One region of the Arthrobacter sp. UYCu712 genome, then DNA from elsewhere that is predicted to be linked to it. Evidence: predicted binding sites of a transcription regulator. Region 1 holds the regulator's gene; the other holds the start of a gene.

The links. Region 1 encodes LexA, which represses DNA repair genes until DNA is damaged. Its sites were predicted from a motif close to TCGAACANNTGTTCGA; they were not measured.
Region 2: a site for LexA is predicted at 4,635-4,650, ahead of ruvA (Holliday junction branch migration protein RuvA). Genes of this name have one in related genera too.

Annotation. Positions count from the first base shown of each region.
Region 1 is NZ_JBEPOZ010000011.1:89,617-97,312, reverse strand. Features, by position in the region: gene ABIB51_RS12775 (SseB family protein) at 1-918, opposite strand, end outside; gene priA (bifunctional 1-(5-phosphoribosyl)-5-((5-phosphoribosylamino)methylideneamino)imidazole-4-carboxamide isomerase/phosphoribosylanthranilate isomerase PriA) at 932-1,678, opposite strand; gene ABIB51_RS12765 (CG2302 family histidine operon protein) at 1,735-1,893, opposite strand; gene hisH (imidazole glycerol phosphate synthase subunit HisH) at 1,894-2,649, opposite strand; gene hisB (imidazoleglycerol-phosphate dehydratase HisB) at 2,646-3,272, opposite strand; gene ABIB51_RS12750 (histidinol-phosphate transaminase) at 3,356-4,474, opposite strand; gene ABIB51_RS12745 (LysM peptidoglycan-binding domain-containing protein) at 4,586-5,038, opposite strand; gene lexA (transcriptional repressor LexA) at 5,411-6,160, shown strand; gene ABIB51_RS12735 (ATP-dependent DNA helicase) at 6,293-7,696, opposite strand, start outside.
Region 2 is NZ_JBEPOZ010000021.1:30,496-38,191, reverse strand. Features, by position in the region: gene ABIB51_RS17605 (VOC family protein) at 1-328, opposite strand, end outside; gene ABIB51_RS17600 (type 1 glutamine amidotransferase) at 344-1,141, opposite strand; gene ABIB51_RS17595 (Mur ligase family protein) at 1,138-2,454, opposite strand; gene pdxT (pyridoxal 5'-phosphate synthase glutaminase subunit PdxT) at 2,547-3,248, shown strand; gene ABIB51_RS17585 (YebC/PmpR family DNA-binding transcriptional regulator) at 3,252-4,007, shown strand; gene ruvC (crossover junction endodeoxyribonuclease RuvC) at 4,004-4,597, shown strand; gene ruvA (Holliday junction branch migration protein RuvA) at 4,714-5,364, shown strand; gene ruvB (Holliday junction branch migration DNA helicase RuvB) at 5,357-6,469, shown strand; gene yajC (preprotein translocase subunit YajC) at 6,730-7,137, shown strand; gene secD (protein translocase subunit SecD) at 7,244-7,696, shown strand, end outside.

The sequences.
Region 1 (7,696 bases):
GGCAAACATTTCATTCCGGGCCCAGGCCATGTTGAGGCCGGCCACGATGGACTGCACCCCCGCGGCGTCGAGTCCGTCTTCGAGGAATAGGACCACCCGGAGTTCCGGGCCCGGTCCTCCGCCGGGAAGCTGCCGGCCGTCAGCCGCAGCCGAGGCAACTCCACCGCCAGGATGAATTTCAACACGCCGGATCTCCGGAAAGCCAACCGTGGCCCCGCCGAGGGACTGCGCCAGCTCGGGATCCGCGTAGCACGGCGTCCAGGGCCGCTGCTGCGCGAGGGCCCACACGGCGGGCCGGCGCACCACGAACGTCACGTCGGAACCGGGGTCCACGACCAGCAGCTCGGCGCCTTCCGCGACGGCGGACAATGCCGCGCGCGCCGCGTAGACGGCCACGGGGCGGCCCTCGGGGTGCCACGCGGCAAGCGCCGCGGCGGAAGTGAACACGGGCATGGCCGTCCGGCCGTCGGGCGCCTTGAGGGTCACGAGCGCCATGTCGGCCTGCTTGTCCCCCTTCAGCTCGTCGCCGTGCTGCGTGTGCCCGTGATTGTCCCCGTTTATGTCCCCTGCGGGGGGTGTCGCGCCGTCGCCTTCTTCGGCGAGCCGGGCAAGGATCGGCACGAAGACGCGTGCGGTGGCCAGCGATGCGATCACAGCGGCCTCGTCACCGCCGCCGCTGGCGAGCCGGTCGATGGCCGCGAGGTAGCCGGGGTCGGCAGCGCCGTCGTCGTCCTCGAAATTATGGATGCTGGCGTCGTCGCCGGCGAGGCTCCGGCCGGCCCACGGCTGGCCGGCGGAGTCGGCCGGCCCGCCGGCGCCCGCCAATGCAGCCGCGATGTGTCCGGGCAGATGGCGGGCCGGCGCGGCCTTCCCGCCTGCGTCCCGCGCCGGGTCCGTGCCTGCCGGCTGGTGTTTCATGGCAGCGGTCCGGCTAGCGGCGGCCGGCGACGTCGAGGGCCTCGGGCAGCGTGAAGTTGCCGTTGTAGAGGGCCTTGCCGATGATCGCGCCTTCGACGCCGAGCGGGACGAGGGAGCGCAGCACCTTGAGGTCATCGAGGCTGGAGATGCCGCCGGAAGCGACGACGGGCTTGCCCGTCTTCTCCACCATCTGGCGCAGCAGCTCGACGTTGGGACCCTGCAGGGTACCGTCCTTGGTCACGTCTGTCACGACGTAGCGGGCGCAGCCGGCTTCCTCGAGCCGGTTCAGGACCTCCCAGAGGTCCCCGCCTTCCTTGGTCCAGCCGCGGCCGGCGAGGGTGGTGCCGCGGACGTCGAGGCCCACGGCGATCTTGTCGCCGAAGCGCTCGATCACGCGGGACGTCCACTCCGGGTTTTCCAGCGCCGCGGTGCCGAGGTTGACCCGGGCGACGCCGAGGTCGAGGGCCTTCTCAAGAGATTCGTCGTCGCGGAGGCCGCCGGAGAGCTCCACCTTGATGTCCAGGCGCCCCACGACCTCGCGCAGCAGTTCGGCGTTGGAGCCGCGGCCGAACGCGGCGTCGAGGTCCACGAGGTGGACCCACTCGGCCCCCTGCTGCTGCCAGTTGAGGGCCGCTTCCAGCGGTGTGCCGTAGCTCGTTTCGCTGCCGGCCTCGCCCTGGACGAGGCGTACGGCCTGGCCGTTGACGACGTCGACGGCGGGCAGCAGCTCGAGCACGGGCAGCGGGGTTTCGGTGGTCATCGGGGATCCTCAGCTTCTCTGGGGGCGGCGGATGGTCAGGGAATGCGGCGGGCCCGCTAGGAGGCGGGCAGCGTCAGGAGGTAGGCGGCCAGCAGCGACATCCCGGCCAGGACATAGAACACGATCTGCACCCAGAGCGGGCTCTTCTGCTGCCGGAAGGACAGGGCCCCGCCGGCCAGGAGTCCGGCAAGTCCCATCAGGACGATGGACCACATCTAGGCGGTCTGTTCCGGGCCGGCGCCGGAGTCCCCGGCCGGGGACCCCTTCCGCAGGCTCCCGACCCAGTTGCGCAGCAGGTGCGCGCCGGCGTCGCCGGATTTTTCCGGGTGGAACTGCGTGGCGCACAGCGGACCGTTTTCCACCGCGGCGATGAAGGGGGCGCCGTGCTCCGACCAGGTGACGAGCGGTGCGGCCATCCGGGGCTGGATGACGTCAAAGTCCCACTTCTGCACGCCATAGGAGTGCACAAAGTAGAAGCGCTCGTTCTCCACGCCGTTGAAGAGCGTGGACCCGGCGGGAACGGACACCGTGTTCCAGCCCATGTGCGGGACCACTTCGGCGGGCAGCAGCTCGACTTTACCCGGCCACTCCCCCATGCCCGGGGCTTCGGTGCCGTGCTCCACGCCTGCTTCGAACAGGACCTGGAGGCCGACGCAGATGGCGAGCACGGGCCGGCCGCCGGCGACGCGGCGGCCGATCATCCGGATTCCGTCGACAGCCTTGAGTTCGTTCATGACCGTCCCGAACGCGCCGACACCGGGGACAACCAAGCCGTCGGCGTTGAGCACGTCTTCGGGTTTGGCGCTGAGGATCACCTCGGCACCGGCCCGTTCCAGGGCGCGGACAGCCGAGCGGACGTTGCCGGAGCCGTAGTCCAGCACCGTGACGGTGGGCTTGCCCTCGGGCGAGGCAGGCTTCCGGCCGGCGTCGGGATCGATGATGGCGCCGTCCTGCAGCACCTTGCCGGTCACAGTGCACCCTTGGTGGAGGGGATGCCTTCGACGCGGGGGTCCGGTTCCACGGCCGCGCGGAGGGCGCGGGCAAACGCCTTGAACTGGGCCTCGACGATGTGGTGCGGGTCCCGGCCGGCCGTGACATTCATGTGCAGGCAGATGCCGGCGTGCAGGGTGATGGCCTCGAAGACGTGCCGGGTCAGCGACCCGGTGAAGTGTCCGCCGATCAGGTGGTATTCCTGGCCTGCGGGCTCGCCGCCGTGCACGAGGTACGGGCGGCCGGAGACGTCGACGACGGCGTGCGCCAGTGCCTCGTCCAGGGGGACCGTCGCCTCCCCGAAGCGCCGGATGCCGGCTTTGTTCCCCAGTGCCGTGCGCAGGACCTCGCCAAAGGTGATGGCGACGTCCTCGACCGTGTGGTGGACGTCGATGTGGGTGTCGCCGGTCGCCTTGACCGTCATGTCGATCAGGGAGTGCTTGCTCAGCGCCGTCAGCATGTGGTCGTAGAAAGGAACCGAGGTGCTGATGTCCGAGACGCCGGTGCCGTCCAGGTTGATCTCGACCAGCACGGATGACTCGCTGGTGGTCCGTTCCAGGCGTGCGGTCCGGCCCTCGGCAGCGGCTGATCCGGTGTTGCTCATGTGGGGGTGTCCTTTGGTGATGAAGGCGGTGCTGGGCGTTCTGGCGGTGGTGGTGTTCCGGAGCTGATGACCCTGCCTTAAGTCTAGGCCCGCAGTTCCGCGGGGCCGCCCAGGATCCGTTCGAGGGCCACGAGGAACGCTGTGGTTTCCGTCTCAGTGCCGGCTGTGACGCGCAGGTGGCCGGGGATGCCGACGTCCCGGATGAGCACTCCGGCCTCCAGCAGGCCCTTCCAGACCGCATGCGGATCCTCGACGCCGCCGAAGAAGACGTAGTTCGAATCCGAGGCCGACGGCTTGAGGCCCATCCGCTGCAGCTCGGAAACGATCCTGTCCCGCTGGCGTTTGATGTCCTCGACGTCGGCCATGAGCGCCACACGGTGGTGCAGGGCGGCAAGGGCAGTTGCCTGGGTGACGGCCGAGAGGTGGTAGGGCAGCCGGACCAGCCGCAACGCGTCGGCCACCTCGGGCGCCGCCGCCATGTAACCGAGGCGCGCGCCGGCCAGCGCGAAGGCTTTGCTCATGGTGCGCGAGACGATCAGCCGTTCGCGGCCCGGGAGCAGTTCGAGCGCGCTCGGCGTGCCGTCGTGGGCGAACTCGTGGTACGCCTCGTCGACGATCACGATGGTCTGGCTGGCTTCGCCGGCCTCGTACACGGCTTCCACGACGTCGAGCCCGAGGCCCGTGCCCGTGGGATTGTTCGGCGAGCAGAGGAAGACGACGTTGGGCTGGAGCTCACGGACCTGCCGCGCCGCCGATTCCGCGCTCAGCCCGTAGTCGCCGGCGCGCACGCCCACAACGTATCCGGTGTCCGTGCCCGCGGCGAGCAAGGGGTACATGGAGTAGGTGGGAGGGAAGCCCAGTGCGGTGCGCCCGGGTCCGCCGAAGGCCTGCAGGATCTGCTGGAGTACCTCGTTGGAGCCGTTGGCGGCCCAGAGGTTTTCCGCGCCCAGCCCGTGGCCGAGGTATTCGGCCAGCGCTTCACGCAGCTCAGTAAATTCCCGGTCCGGGTAGCGGTTCAGGCCGGCGGCTGCCTCAGTGACAGCCTTCGAGATGGCTTCCTGCACGTCGGCCGGGACACCGTGGGTGTTCTCGTTGACGTTGAGCAGGATGGGGACGTCCAGCTGCGGCGCGCCGTAGGGGCTCATGCCCCGCAGATTCGTCCGGAGGGGAAGTCGGTTCAGTCGCTCTAACTGGTCAGTCACTTCACTAGTTTAAGTGAGACGTCGGCGGGCCTTGAAACTGTGACGCCCTGGACCGGGAAACGTGGGCGCCGTGGCGGCCGCGTGATCCGTGGCTCTCGGGCGCCGGCGGTGCTACTTCACCGGGACGAAGAGCGTCTGGCCGGGCCGGACGCGGGCGGCGTCGAGGTTGTTGAGCTGGACGATGTCGGCGACAACGTCGCGGGGGTCGCGCTCGGGGGCCACGGTTCCGGCGATGGCCCACAGCGATTCCCCGGGCTGCACCGTGACGGAGACGGTGGGGGTGACCGACAGCTCGGAGGCGGACTCTGAGGCCTTGGCCGGCGCATTCAGGAAGCCGCCGAGCGAAAGGATCAAGGCGGCCAGCAGGATGAGCGGCACGCCGAAGAACACAAACCGGCCCCGCCTGGTCAGACGGAGCGGCGCCTGCTTGGGGCGGGAGCCCCGGCCGGAGGCAGCCCCTTTGGGGGAGGCTGCCTTGCCGAAGGAGGCGCGGGGCAGGGACTTGCCGTAGCCACCGGCCGCGCCGTGGCCGAATGTGTCGTGAAACGCGCTTGATGCTGACATGAACTGAGCCCTCCTGGACCATACTGTGCCGCCCGGCGTACTCCACGTACTTGCCGCCAACCGGCCCGATCTTCGAACATAGAACCGAATGTTTCGCTCTCATCGGACTGCAATGCTTTCATCCGATCCGCAATGTTCGAACACATATTCGAACTTCACTCCTCCAGTTTTAGCACCTATTGACGAACATTGTCGAGACTCGCTAGAACAAATGTTTGAAAATGGTGTGCGGCTGGCCTACGTTTGAGTCACAGGACAACCACTTCTGCAGTCGGTCATCAATAGTTGATCAGCAGGGTCTGACATTCAGGCCGGAAGGGCCCGATAACTGCCTTCACGGCAGCCGGGCGGAATCGAAAGGCATTGGCGAACATGGCAGCACAAGCCACCGGCGGCAGGGCATCCCAGCGGAGCCCGCAGTCCGCCAGGCCTCCCAAGAGCCTGACCGTGCGGCAGAAGAAGATCCTGGAAACCATCCAGCGTTCGGTGACGGACAACGGCTACCCTCCCTCGATGCGCGAGATCGGCGACACCGTGGGTCTGGCGAGCCTTTCCAGCGTGACCCACCAGCTGTCCCAGCTCGAGAAGCTCGGCTACCTGCGGAGGGACCCCAAACGTCCACGCGCCATGGAAGTGCTGATGCCGCTGACCCTTGATGAGGGCAGCACCAAGGTTTCCGGCGTCGAGAAGTCCAGCGGACTGCGTGCCGTCGGCGGACTCTCCGTCTCGGAACTGGCCAGCGCCACCGATACTGCGATGGTGCCGCTGGTGGGCCGGATCGCGGCCGGCGGTCCGATCCTCGCGGACCAGGTGGTGGAGGACATCATGCCGCTGCCGCGCCAGCTGGTGGGCCACGGCGAACTCTTTATGCTCAAGGTGGCGGGCGACTCGATGATCGATGCCGCCATCTGCGACGGCGACTGGGTGGTGGTGCGCCGGCAGGGTGACGCCGTGAACGGTGACATTGTGGCCGCGCTCCTGGACGACGAGGCGACGGTGAAGACCTTCCGCCAGCGGGACGGCCACACCTGGCTGCTGCCGCAGAACACGCAGTACGAGCCGATCCTGGGCGACCACGCCGTCATCATGGGCAAGGTCGTTTCGGTCCTGCGCTCCCTCTGACGGTTGCGGCCACGAACACCTGGGCCGCCAACTCCTGAAGCCAAGGTCCCCGCCGGGTGCTCCGGACGGGGACCTTTTGCTTTTCGGGCTCCCGCCTGGCTCCCCTGCGTACTTACTCGCGTGCCTGGCTGCCTACGTGGCGGACTGTGCCGATTCCTTGGCGCGCCGCTCCAGGGCAGCGAAGGCGACGGCGGGATCGGTCGTGGGCCAGAACGGCGGCAGCGCCGCACGGAGGAATCCCCCGTAGCGTTCCGTGGACAGGCGCGAATCCAGCACCGCCACCACCCCCTTGTCCGACGTCGACCGGATCAGCCGTCCGGCCCCCTGGGCCAGCCGGATCGCGGCATGCGTTGCCGAGACGCTCATGAACCCGTTGCCGCCGGCCTGGGCCACTGCCCGGGAGCGTGCCGTCATGAGCGGATCATCCGGCCGCGGGAACGGAATCCGGTCGATGACCACCAGCCGGCAGGAGTCCCCGGGAACGTCGACGCCCTGCCACAGCGACATGGTGCCGAACAGGCACGTGTCCGGTTCATCGGCGAACTGGCGGACAAGCGCCGTCATGGTTGAATCCCCCTGGCACAGGATGCTCATGTCCAGCCGGGGCCGCATCGCCTCCGCGGCGTCCTCGGCCGCCCGGCGGGACGAGAACAGGCACAGTGCCCCGCCGCCGGAGGCCCTGATCAGTTTTTCCAGCTCGTCGAGGGCTTCCGGGGACGTGCCGCGGCCTGGCTTGGGCAGGTGCTTGGCTACATAGAGGATGCCCTGCTTGGGATATTCGAAGGGCGACCCGACGTCCACCCCGGTCCAGCTGGGTGCGCCCGGACCGACCAGGCCGAGTCCGCCCGCGGCGGGCTCGAAGGCCGAGCCGATCGCGAGGGTCGCCGAGGTCAGGATGACGGTGTGGTCCGCGAACAGGCCCTCGCGGAGCCTCCCGGCGACGCTCAGCGGGGCCACATTGATCAGGGCCGGAGCGGACTCGTCGGGCTGGGCGTAACCCTGCGCCGGATCGAACGTGCTGTTCCGGGAGAACCAGACCACCTCGCGGTTTTCGCGGGCGGCCAGCAGCCGTTCGCAGAGTTCCAGGATGACCATAAGGCGGGAGCGCGCCAGCTGGCGTCCGCCATCGGCGGTGGTGGCGCTGTCGCCCTTGGAATCGGAGAGGGCTGCGCGGCAGGCGTCACGCAGCTGGTCCACGCAGTCCAGCTGTTCGCTGTTGAGCCCGTTGGGCATCAGCCCGCTGGGGACGCCTTCTATGGCAAGTTCGAGGTTGGCCGCGGCGTTGTTGAGCGCGTCCACGGTGATGCCGGTGTGCTTCCGGGCCCCGGACGCGGCGACGTGCACCATCGCGACGGAGAGCTGTCCGGACACGGCTCCGGTAACGCGGTCCTGCAGCTCGTGCGCCTCATCGACCACCACGACGTCGTACTCGGGCAGCACGGCGAGTCCTTCGAAGGCGCTGACGGCCAGCATGGCGTGGTTGGTGACGACGACGTCGGCGTCGGCGGCGTTCTGCCGGGCCAGTTCGCTGAAGCA
Region 2 (7,696 bases), on a different contig from region 1:
CAAACGGGTATTTCTCCGGAAACAGCGGTATCCAGCCGTGCAGCGGGGCTGCACCCGCCAATTCGTCAACCTGCTCTGCGCTTCCGGCGTGGAAGGCCAGATGGTTCAGTCCCGGAGCGGTGCGGTGATGCTCGCGGCTGCTGAGATCAGGCGACTCCTCGACCACAATGTAGGTCCGGCCCAGGCGCCAGCTGGTTCCGTGGGACCAGCTCTGGTACGCCTCATATCCCAGGTTCTCCAGGATCCAGCCCCATTCCGCCGTGGCCCGCGCAAGGTCGGGCACCCACAGCTCCACATGGTGCAGGGCCCCTACGGAATCACTCTCCACGTCCCGGCTCCGCTGTCAGCGCGGCCGGCGGGCGGCGTGCTCGCGGGCAAGAACCGCGTACGAGTCGTCCGGCTGGCCGGGCGAGAAAGTGCCGTACTTGCGTTCGACGGCGGTCCGGATCAGGAAGTCGGACAGGTCCGGGTTCTTGGGCAGCAGCGAACCGTGCAGGTAGCTCGCCACGATGTTCCGGTAGCGGGCACCTTCCTGGCCGTCGCTGCTGTTATTGCCGGTGCCCTTGGCGGTGGTGCCCAGCGGTGCGATGCCGGGCCCCAGCGTCGTCTGGCCGCTGTGGTTCTCGTAGCCGAGGATGGTGCCGAACTCGGGGGAAGACACCGAGACGTTGCCGATCAGCCGCTCCTCAGTGCCGTGCGTCTCCACGTCCAGGATGCCGATACCCGGGATGACGGACCCGAGCCGGGTCTTGAAGAACTTCCCGAATAACTGGTAGAGCCCGCAGATCACCAGCATGGGTGTGCCGTCCTCGGCCAGCTCCGTCAAGGTGGACGCCCGGGACAGGAGATCGTCCTTGATGACGAGTTGTCCGCTGTCCTGCCCGCCGCCGCCGACGATCAGGTCCACGTCCGCGGGGAAAGCGTCGCCTACGTTGTATTCGAGCAGTTCCGGGGCGTAGCCGTGCCAGCGGAGCCGCTGGGCGAGGACCAGGGCGTTGCCCCAGTCGCCGTAGATGTTCATGTCCCGCGGGTACAGCTGCAGGATCCGGATGGATCCCTTGCTGGGCGCGGGGGATTCTTCCGGCGGCAGTTCGTGCCCGAAGGTGGGTTCGTGCGGGGTTCCGGGGGGCGGGGGGGTCATGAGACCACCTCTACTGTGGTGATTTTGGAAAGCTCGCGGCGGATGGCCAGCATGGCTGTGTAGGTGCAGAAGATCCGCTTCGGTTTGTCTTTGGCGCCGCGGATGAACGCAGCCAGGGCCGGCGCGATCTCCGTGTCGACGGCGCCGATCGCGACGTCGTCGTACTGCAGCCGGAGGGCCATGTCGTATGCGCGCGAGCCGCTGAGCTGGTCCACCCCGCCCCCGCGGAGGGTGTCGAATTCGACATCCCAGAGCCAGGACATGTCCCGGCCGTCCGCGTAGTTGTCGTTGATCGCAATCATGGTGGCGTAGCCCGCCGCGGGGAAGGACTTCAGCCCGAGCCGGAAGCCGCTGGGGTTCTTGACCAGGATCAGGTCGAGCGGCAGGCCGTCCACCACGAGGCTCTCGCCGCGGCCGAACGCCGGCGCCACCTTGGACAGTGCCTTCAGCAGCCCGGCGTTGTCCGCAACAGTTTTTCCCTGTGGGGCTTGTTCGGTTCCCGCGTCCCGCACCGCGATCGCCCGGGCCAGGGTCAGTGCGGCGGCCGCGTTGAAGATGTTGTAGACGCCGCGCAGTTTCATTCCGGTGGTGACGGTGGCGCCGTCGTACTCAAAGTCCGCATCGTCGGCACCGACACGGCGCAGCACGACGTCGGCGTGCGGCCTCGCGGAGGCCGGCGGCACCGGGCTGCCGGGGGCCGCCCGCATCTCGTCATCGTTGGGAAAGGTGCTCAACAGGGAGTCGTCCAGCCCGAAGTACAGGGCCTCCGGCCCGTTCAGCGTGCTGGCGATCCGGGCGACGCGCGGGTCTTCACGGTTCAGCACGACGGTGCCGGTGGTCTTGGAAGCAATGTGCTGCAGCAGCTCCGCGGTCTTGTCGATCTCCCCGAAGCGGTCCAGCTGGTCCCGCAGGACGTTGAGGAGGAGGCTGTAGCGCGGCGGCACCTGGTTGACGAAGTGCACGGCGTGGGCCTCGTCCAGCTCCAAAACCGCGACGTCGGCCGTTAGCCGGCCGCGCCAGTCCACCTCGCCGAGCAGCGCGGCGGCGACGCCCCGGGTGAAGTTGCTGCCCGTGCGGTTGGTGAAGACCGTCAGCCCCTGGCTTTCCAGCAGCTCCACGACCATCTTTGTGGTGGTCGTCTTGCCGTTGGTACCGCTGACGACGGCGACGCCGAGGGGCAGCGTGGACAGTGTCCTCCGCATGAAGCCGGGGTCGATTTTTTCGACCACCAGCCCGGGAAGGGCAGAGCCTCCGCCCCTGAGCCGGGAGACCCGGCGGACGAACTTGCCGAGCGGAACACTGAAGTAAAACATGCTCTGTAATATATCCCAGCGGCGGCATGGAAGCCTGCCGGGCGGCGTCACCTGGTGCAGTTCGGCAAGGCCCGCCCCACTATGCTGGTCGAATGACCAACCCCCCTTCTGCGCTTCCGTCCCGCGCGGGCGCAGGCCTTCGGATCGGCGTCCTGGCACTCCAAGGCGATTTCCGCGAACACCTGCGCGCGGTGGAGGATACCGGCGCCACCGGCATCGGAGTCCGCCGCCCGTCCGAGCTCGACGGCCTCGACGGCCTCATCATTCCGGGCGGCGAATCGACCACCATTGACAAGCTGTCGAGGATTTTCGAACTCCGGGACCCGCTGTGTGACCGGATCCGGGCCGGGCTGCCCGTCTACGGCTCCTGCGCCGGAATGATCCTGCTCGCGGACGAGATCGCCGATCCGGCCAGGGACCTCGTGGGAAACCCGCAGCAGACCTTCGGCGGACTGGATATCACTGTGCGCCGCAACGCCTTCGGGCGGCAGCGCGAGTCCTTCGAGACCGACCTCGATTTCAAGGGGCTGGAATTCAGCGCCACGGAACACGGCGTGGCCCCCGTGCATGCCGTCTTCATCCGCGGACCATGGGTTGAACGCGTCGGGGACGGTGTGGAGGTCCTCGCCAGGGTGGAACCGTCCAGGGCCGGCCACCCCGAGTCGTTGGACGGGACGGCTAGAATTGTTGCTGTGCGTTCCGGCCAGCTGCTGGCCACCTCCTTCCACCCGGAAGTGACAGGGGAGAAACGCGTGCACGAACTGTTTATTCGAATGATCAGAGGAGAAGCGTAAAGCATGTCAGGCCACTCCAAATGGGCGACGACCAAGCACAAGAAGGCCATCCTCGATAGCCGCCGCGCCAAGTCGTTCGCCAAGCTGATCAAGAACATCGAAGTCGCCGCGCGGATGGGCGGCCCTGACCTTGCCGGCAACCCTGGCCTGGAACTCGCCGTGACGAAGGCCAAGAAAACGTCGGTGCCCGCCGACAACATCGACCGCGCCATCAAGCGCGGCGCCGGGCTCACCGGCGAGGTCGTCGACTACACCGAGATCATGTACGAGTGCCGCGGCCCGCAGGGTTCGGCGCTGCTGATCGAGTGCCTCACGGACAACAAGAACCGCGCCGCCTCCGAGGTCCGGCTCGCCATCTCCCGCAACGGCGGAACGATCGCCGATCCCGGTTCGGTCAGCTACCTCTTCAGCCGCAAGGGCGTCGTCACTTTGCCGAAGAACGGTCTGGGCGAGGACGACGTCCTGATGGCCGTGCTCGACGCCGGAGCCGAGGAAGTCAAGGACAACGGCGACAACTTCGAGATCCACTCCGAGCCGACCGACCTCCAGGCCATCCGCGATGCCCTCAAGGAAGCCGGAATCGAGTACGAGACCGATGAGGCGGAGTTCGTGCCGTCCATGCAGGTGCCCCTGGACCTCGAAGCCGCCAAGAAGTTCATGAAGCTCGTGGACGCACTGGAAGAACTCGACGACGTCCAGAACGTCTACAGCAACGCCGACCTCAGCGACGAAGTTCAGGCCGCACTGGAAGCCGAGTGACCCTTCGCGTCCTCGGCGTCGATCCGGGTCTCACCCGCTGCGGGATCGGCGTCGTGGACGTCGAGAAGAACCGCCGCGCCACCATGGTGGCGTTCGGCGTCGTCGGCACCTCGCCCGAGGAGAGCCTGGACCAGCGGCTGCTGGTCATCGCCACCTCGATCGACGAGTGGCTGGACAAGTACGAACCCCACGTCCTCGCCGTCGAACGCGTCTTCTCCCAGCTCAACGTCAGCACCGTTATGGGCGTCGCCCAGGCGTCCGGCGTGGTGATTGCCGCCGCCGCCCGGCGCGGCATCCCGGTGGCACTGCACACCCCCTCCGAAGTCAAGGCCGCAGTCACGGGCAGCGGAACGTCCAACAAGGACGCCGTGACCAAACTGGTCACCAAGATCCTCCGCCTCGATGCCCCGCCGAGGCCGGCCGACGCCGCCGACGCCCTGGCGCTTGCCATCACCCACGCCTGGCGGGCCGGCAGCGGAACCGCCAACAGTCGCGCAGGCGCAGTCACGACGGGACCCGGCGGCCAGTCATTGACCCCCGCGCAGCGGGCCTGGGCCGACGCCGAGGCCAAAGCGCGCCGTTCGCGGTAAATGTCCGGCTTTGGCGCTGCAGAGCTTGGTAGGGTATTCGTAGATATGTTCGGATAGCCGGGTCTTCCCGGTTATATTGTCAGCTGTATTTTTCGCTGTAAACCAGGAGCCCGGCTTTGATCAGTTTTCTCCGCGGAACCGTAGCGCACGTCGGCCTGTCTTCGGCAGTGATCGACCTCAACGGTGCCGGCATGAGCGTGAACGCGACCCCGCAGACACTCAGCGGCCTCCGGGTGGGCGAGGAGGGCAAGCTTTTCACCTCCTTGATCGTCCGCGAGGACTCCCTCACCCTCTTCGGGTTCACCAGCGACGACGAACGCGAGGTTTTCGACATCCTGCTCAGCGTCAGCGGCGTCGGTCCCCGCCTGGCGCTGGCCGTCCTGGCCGTGCATGAACCCGAGGCCATCCGCGTCGCCGCCCACTCCGGCGACGGCAAATCCTTCACCAAGGTGCCCGGGATCGGACCCAAAGTCGCGGGACGGATCGTGCTCGAACTGGCCGGGAAACTCGTGCCGCACGGAACCGGCAGCACCGACGGCGCGGCCGTTGCCCTGTCCGCCGAAGCGGTCTGGAAGCCGCAGGTCATCGCGGCGATGACGAGCCTCGGCTGGTCCGAAAAGGACGCCACAGCCAGCATCGACAAGTCCCTGGCCGATTCCCCGGAACTGGCCGAGAAGGGCAACGTGGCCGAGATCCTGCGCGCCACGCTCCGCTGGCTGGGCCAGGACGGCGCCCGTGCCGGGAACCGGGTAGGCGCCCGTGGCTGAGCCGTCGCTTGTCGCCGGGGGAGAGGAGCCGGAGGAGCGCGTCATCGAGGCCGCGCTCCGGCCCAAGAACCTGCACGACTTCGTCGGCCAGCACCGGGTCCGGAAGCAGCTCTCCCTGGTCCTGGAGGCGTCCCGCATGCGGGGACGCAGCGCCGACCACGTGCTTCTCTCCGGGCCTCCCGGGCTGGGCAAGACCACGCTTTCCATGATCATCGCGGCCGAGATGAACGCCCCGCTGCGGATCAGCAGCGGCCCGGCCATCCAGCACGCCGGGGACCTGGCCGCGATCCTGTCCTCCCTCTCCGAAGGTGAGGTCCTCTTCCTCGACGAGATCCACCGGATGTCACGGCCCGCCGAGGAAATGCTCTACATGGCGATGGAAGATTTCCGCGTCGATATCATCGTCGGCAAGGGTGCCGGCGCCACCGCTATCCCGCTTGAGCTCCCGCCGTTCACCCTCGTCGGCGCCACCACCCGGGCCGGCCTCCTGCCCGGGCCGCTGCGGGACCGCTTCGGCTTCACCGGCCACCTCGAGTTCTACTCGGTGGAGGAACTCGAACTGGTGCTCCGGCGCTCCGCCGGGCTCCTTGACCTCAAGGTCAACTCCGCGGGATTCAGTGAAATTGCGGGGCGCTCCCGTGGCACACCCCGCATTGCCAACCGGCTCCTAAGGCGCGTGCGGGACTGGGCGCTGGTGCACGGCATCGAGCAGATCGACGCCCGGGCCGCGTCCGCCGCGCTGGACATGTACGAGGTGGACAAGCGCGGCCTGGACCGGCTGGACCGCGCCGTCCTCGAGGCGCTGATCACCAAGTTCGGCGGCGGGCCCGTAGGGTTGTCCACCCTCGCCATTGCCGTCGGCGAAGAGACCGAAACGGTGGAAACGGTCGCCGAGCCGTACCTCGTGCGTGAAGGCCTCCTGGGGCGGACACCGCGGGGCCGGATCGCCCTGGCCCCCGCCTGGACCCACCTCGGCTACGCCGTGCCGGCCGGAATCTTCGCGCAGGACCCGCTGGAGCTGTTCCAGGCCGCCGACCCCGATGAAGGACCTGGCGATGAACTGGGCGAGGAGGCGGATCCGGAATGGATCCGTAATAGTCAATAGCACCGCCCCGTTACCTTTTCCCTTTAGACTGGTATGACGCTCGGCACGTTCGGGTCTTTGTTTCTGTGGGCGGCACGCATCTGGCCGCTGCCGGCCGGGCATGGTTTCCTGGCAGGTCCACTGCCAGGCATTGTGCCAGGCGGCCCGGAGCAAAGCGGACGTTGCTGAAACCCAGCTACGCAGTACAGAACGGAATTATTCCTGTGTTCGGACTTATTTCTGCCCAGACCCAGCCGCAGGCCGGCGGCGGCATCGACATCATGACCATTCTTCTGTTCGTCATGCTCGGACTCTTCGTCTTCATGATGTTCCGCCGCAACAAGAAGACCCAGCAGCAGCAGGCCCAGCTCCAGTCCAAGTTCGAACCGGGCGTTGAGGTTATGACCAGCTTCGGCCTGTACGGTCGGATCGTCGAAATCGACGAGGAGGAGAACAAAGTGCTCCTCGAGCTCTCCCCGGGAAACACCGCCACCGTGCACCGCCAGGCCGTCACCAAGATTGTTGAGCCGGTTGTTGCCGCCGAGGAGCCGACCGTCGTTCCCGACGACGCCTCCTCGCTGACCTCCGAGAAGGCGGACAGCGTTGCACCGGTCGATGAAGCCCCGCGCACTGAAACCCCTGAAGAATCCTTGCGCCGCCTCAACGACGAAGGCAAAAAAGACAGCTAGTCTGCCTTTTTGAGCTATCCCGCGAAGTAACGGCTGCGGGCATCCGCCGGTGCAGGCCTCGTGGCCCGCACCGGCGGTTCCTCCGTAAACAATAGAAAGATCGACAATGGCACGAACTGGCCCCAAACACACAGCTGTCAGGACGCTGGTCTGGCTTGGCGTAATCCTCGCCGTCCTTACCGCTGTCCTGGCGGGCGGCAGCATTGCCGGCCAGGCGAGCTGGGCTCCAAAGCTCGCCCTGGACCTTGAAGGCGGCACCCAGATGATCCTGGCGCCCAAGGTCGAGGGCGGCTCGGGCATCAACGAAGAGCAGCTCAACCAGGCCGTGGCGATCATCCGCCAGCGCGTGGACGGCTCGGGCGTCGCGGAAGCTGAGATCAGCACGCAGTCCGGCCGCAACGTCGTCGTCAGCCTCCCTGGCACGCCTTCCAAGGAAACCCGCGCGCTGATCCAGGCGTCCGCCGACATGAACTTCCGGCCGGTCCTTCAGGCCGGCGCCGGCGCAGCGGTCCCCGCGGAGTCCCGGACCCCGGACGACCAGCTCCCCAAGCCCACGGCT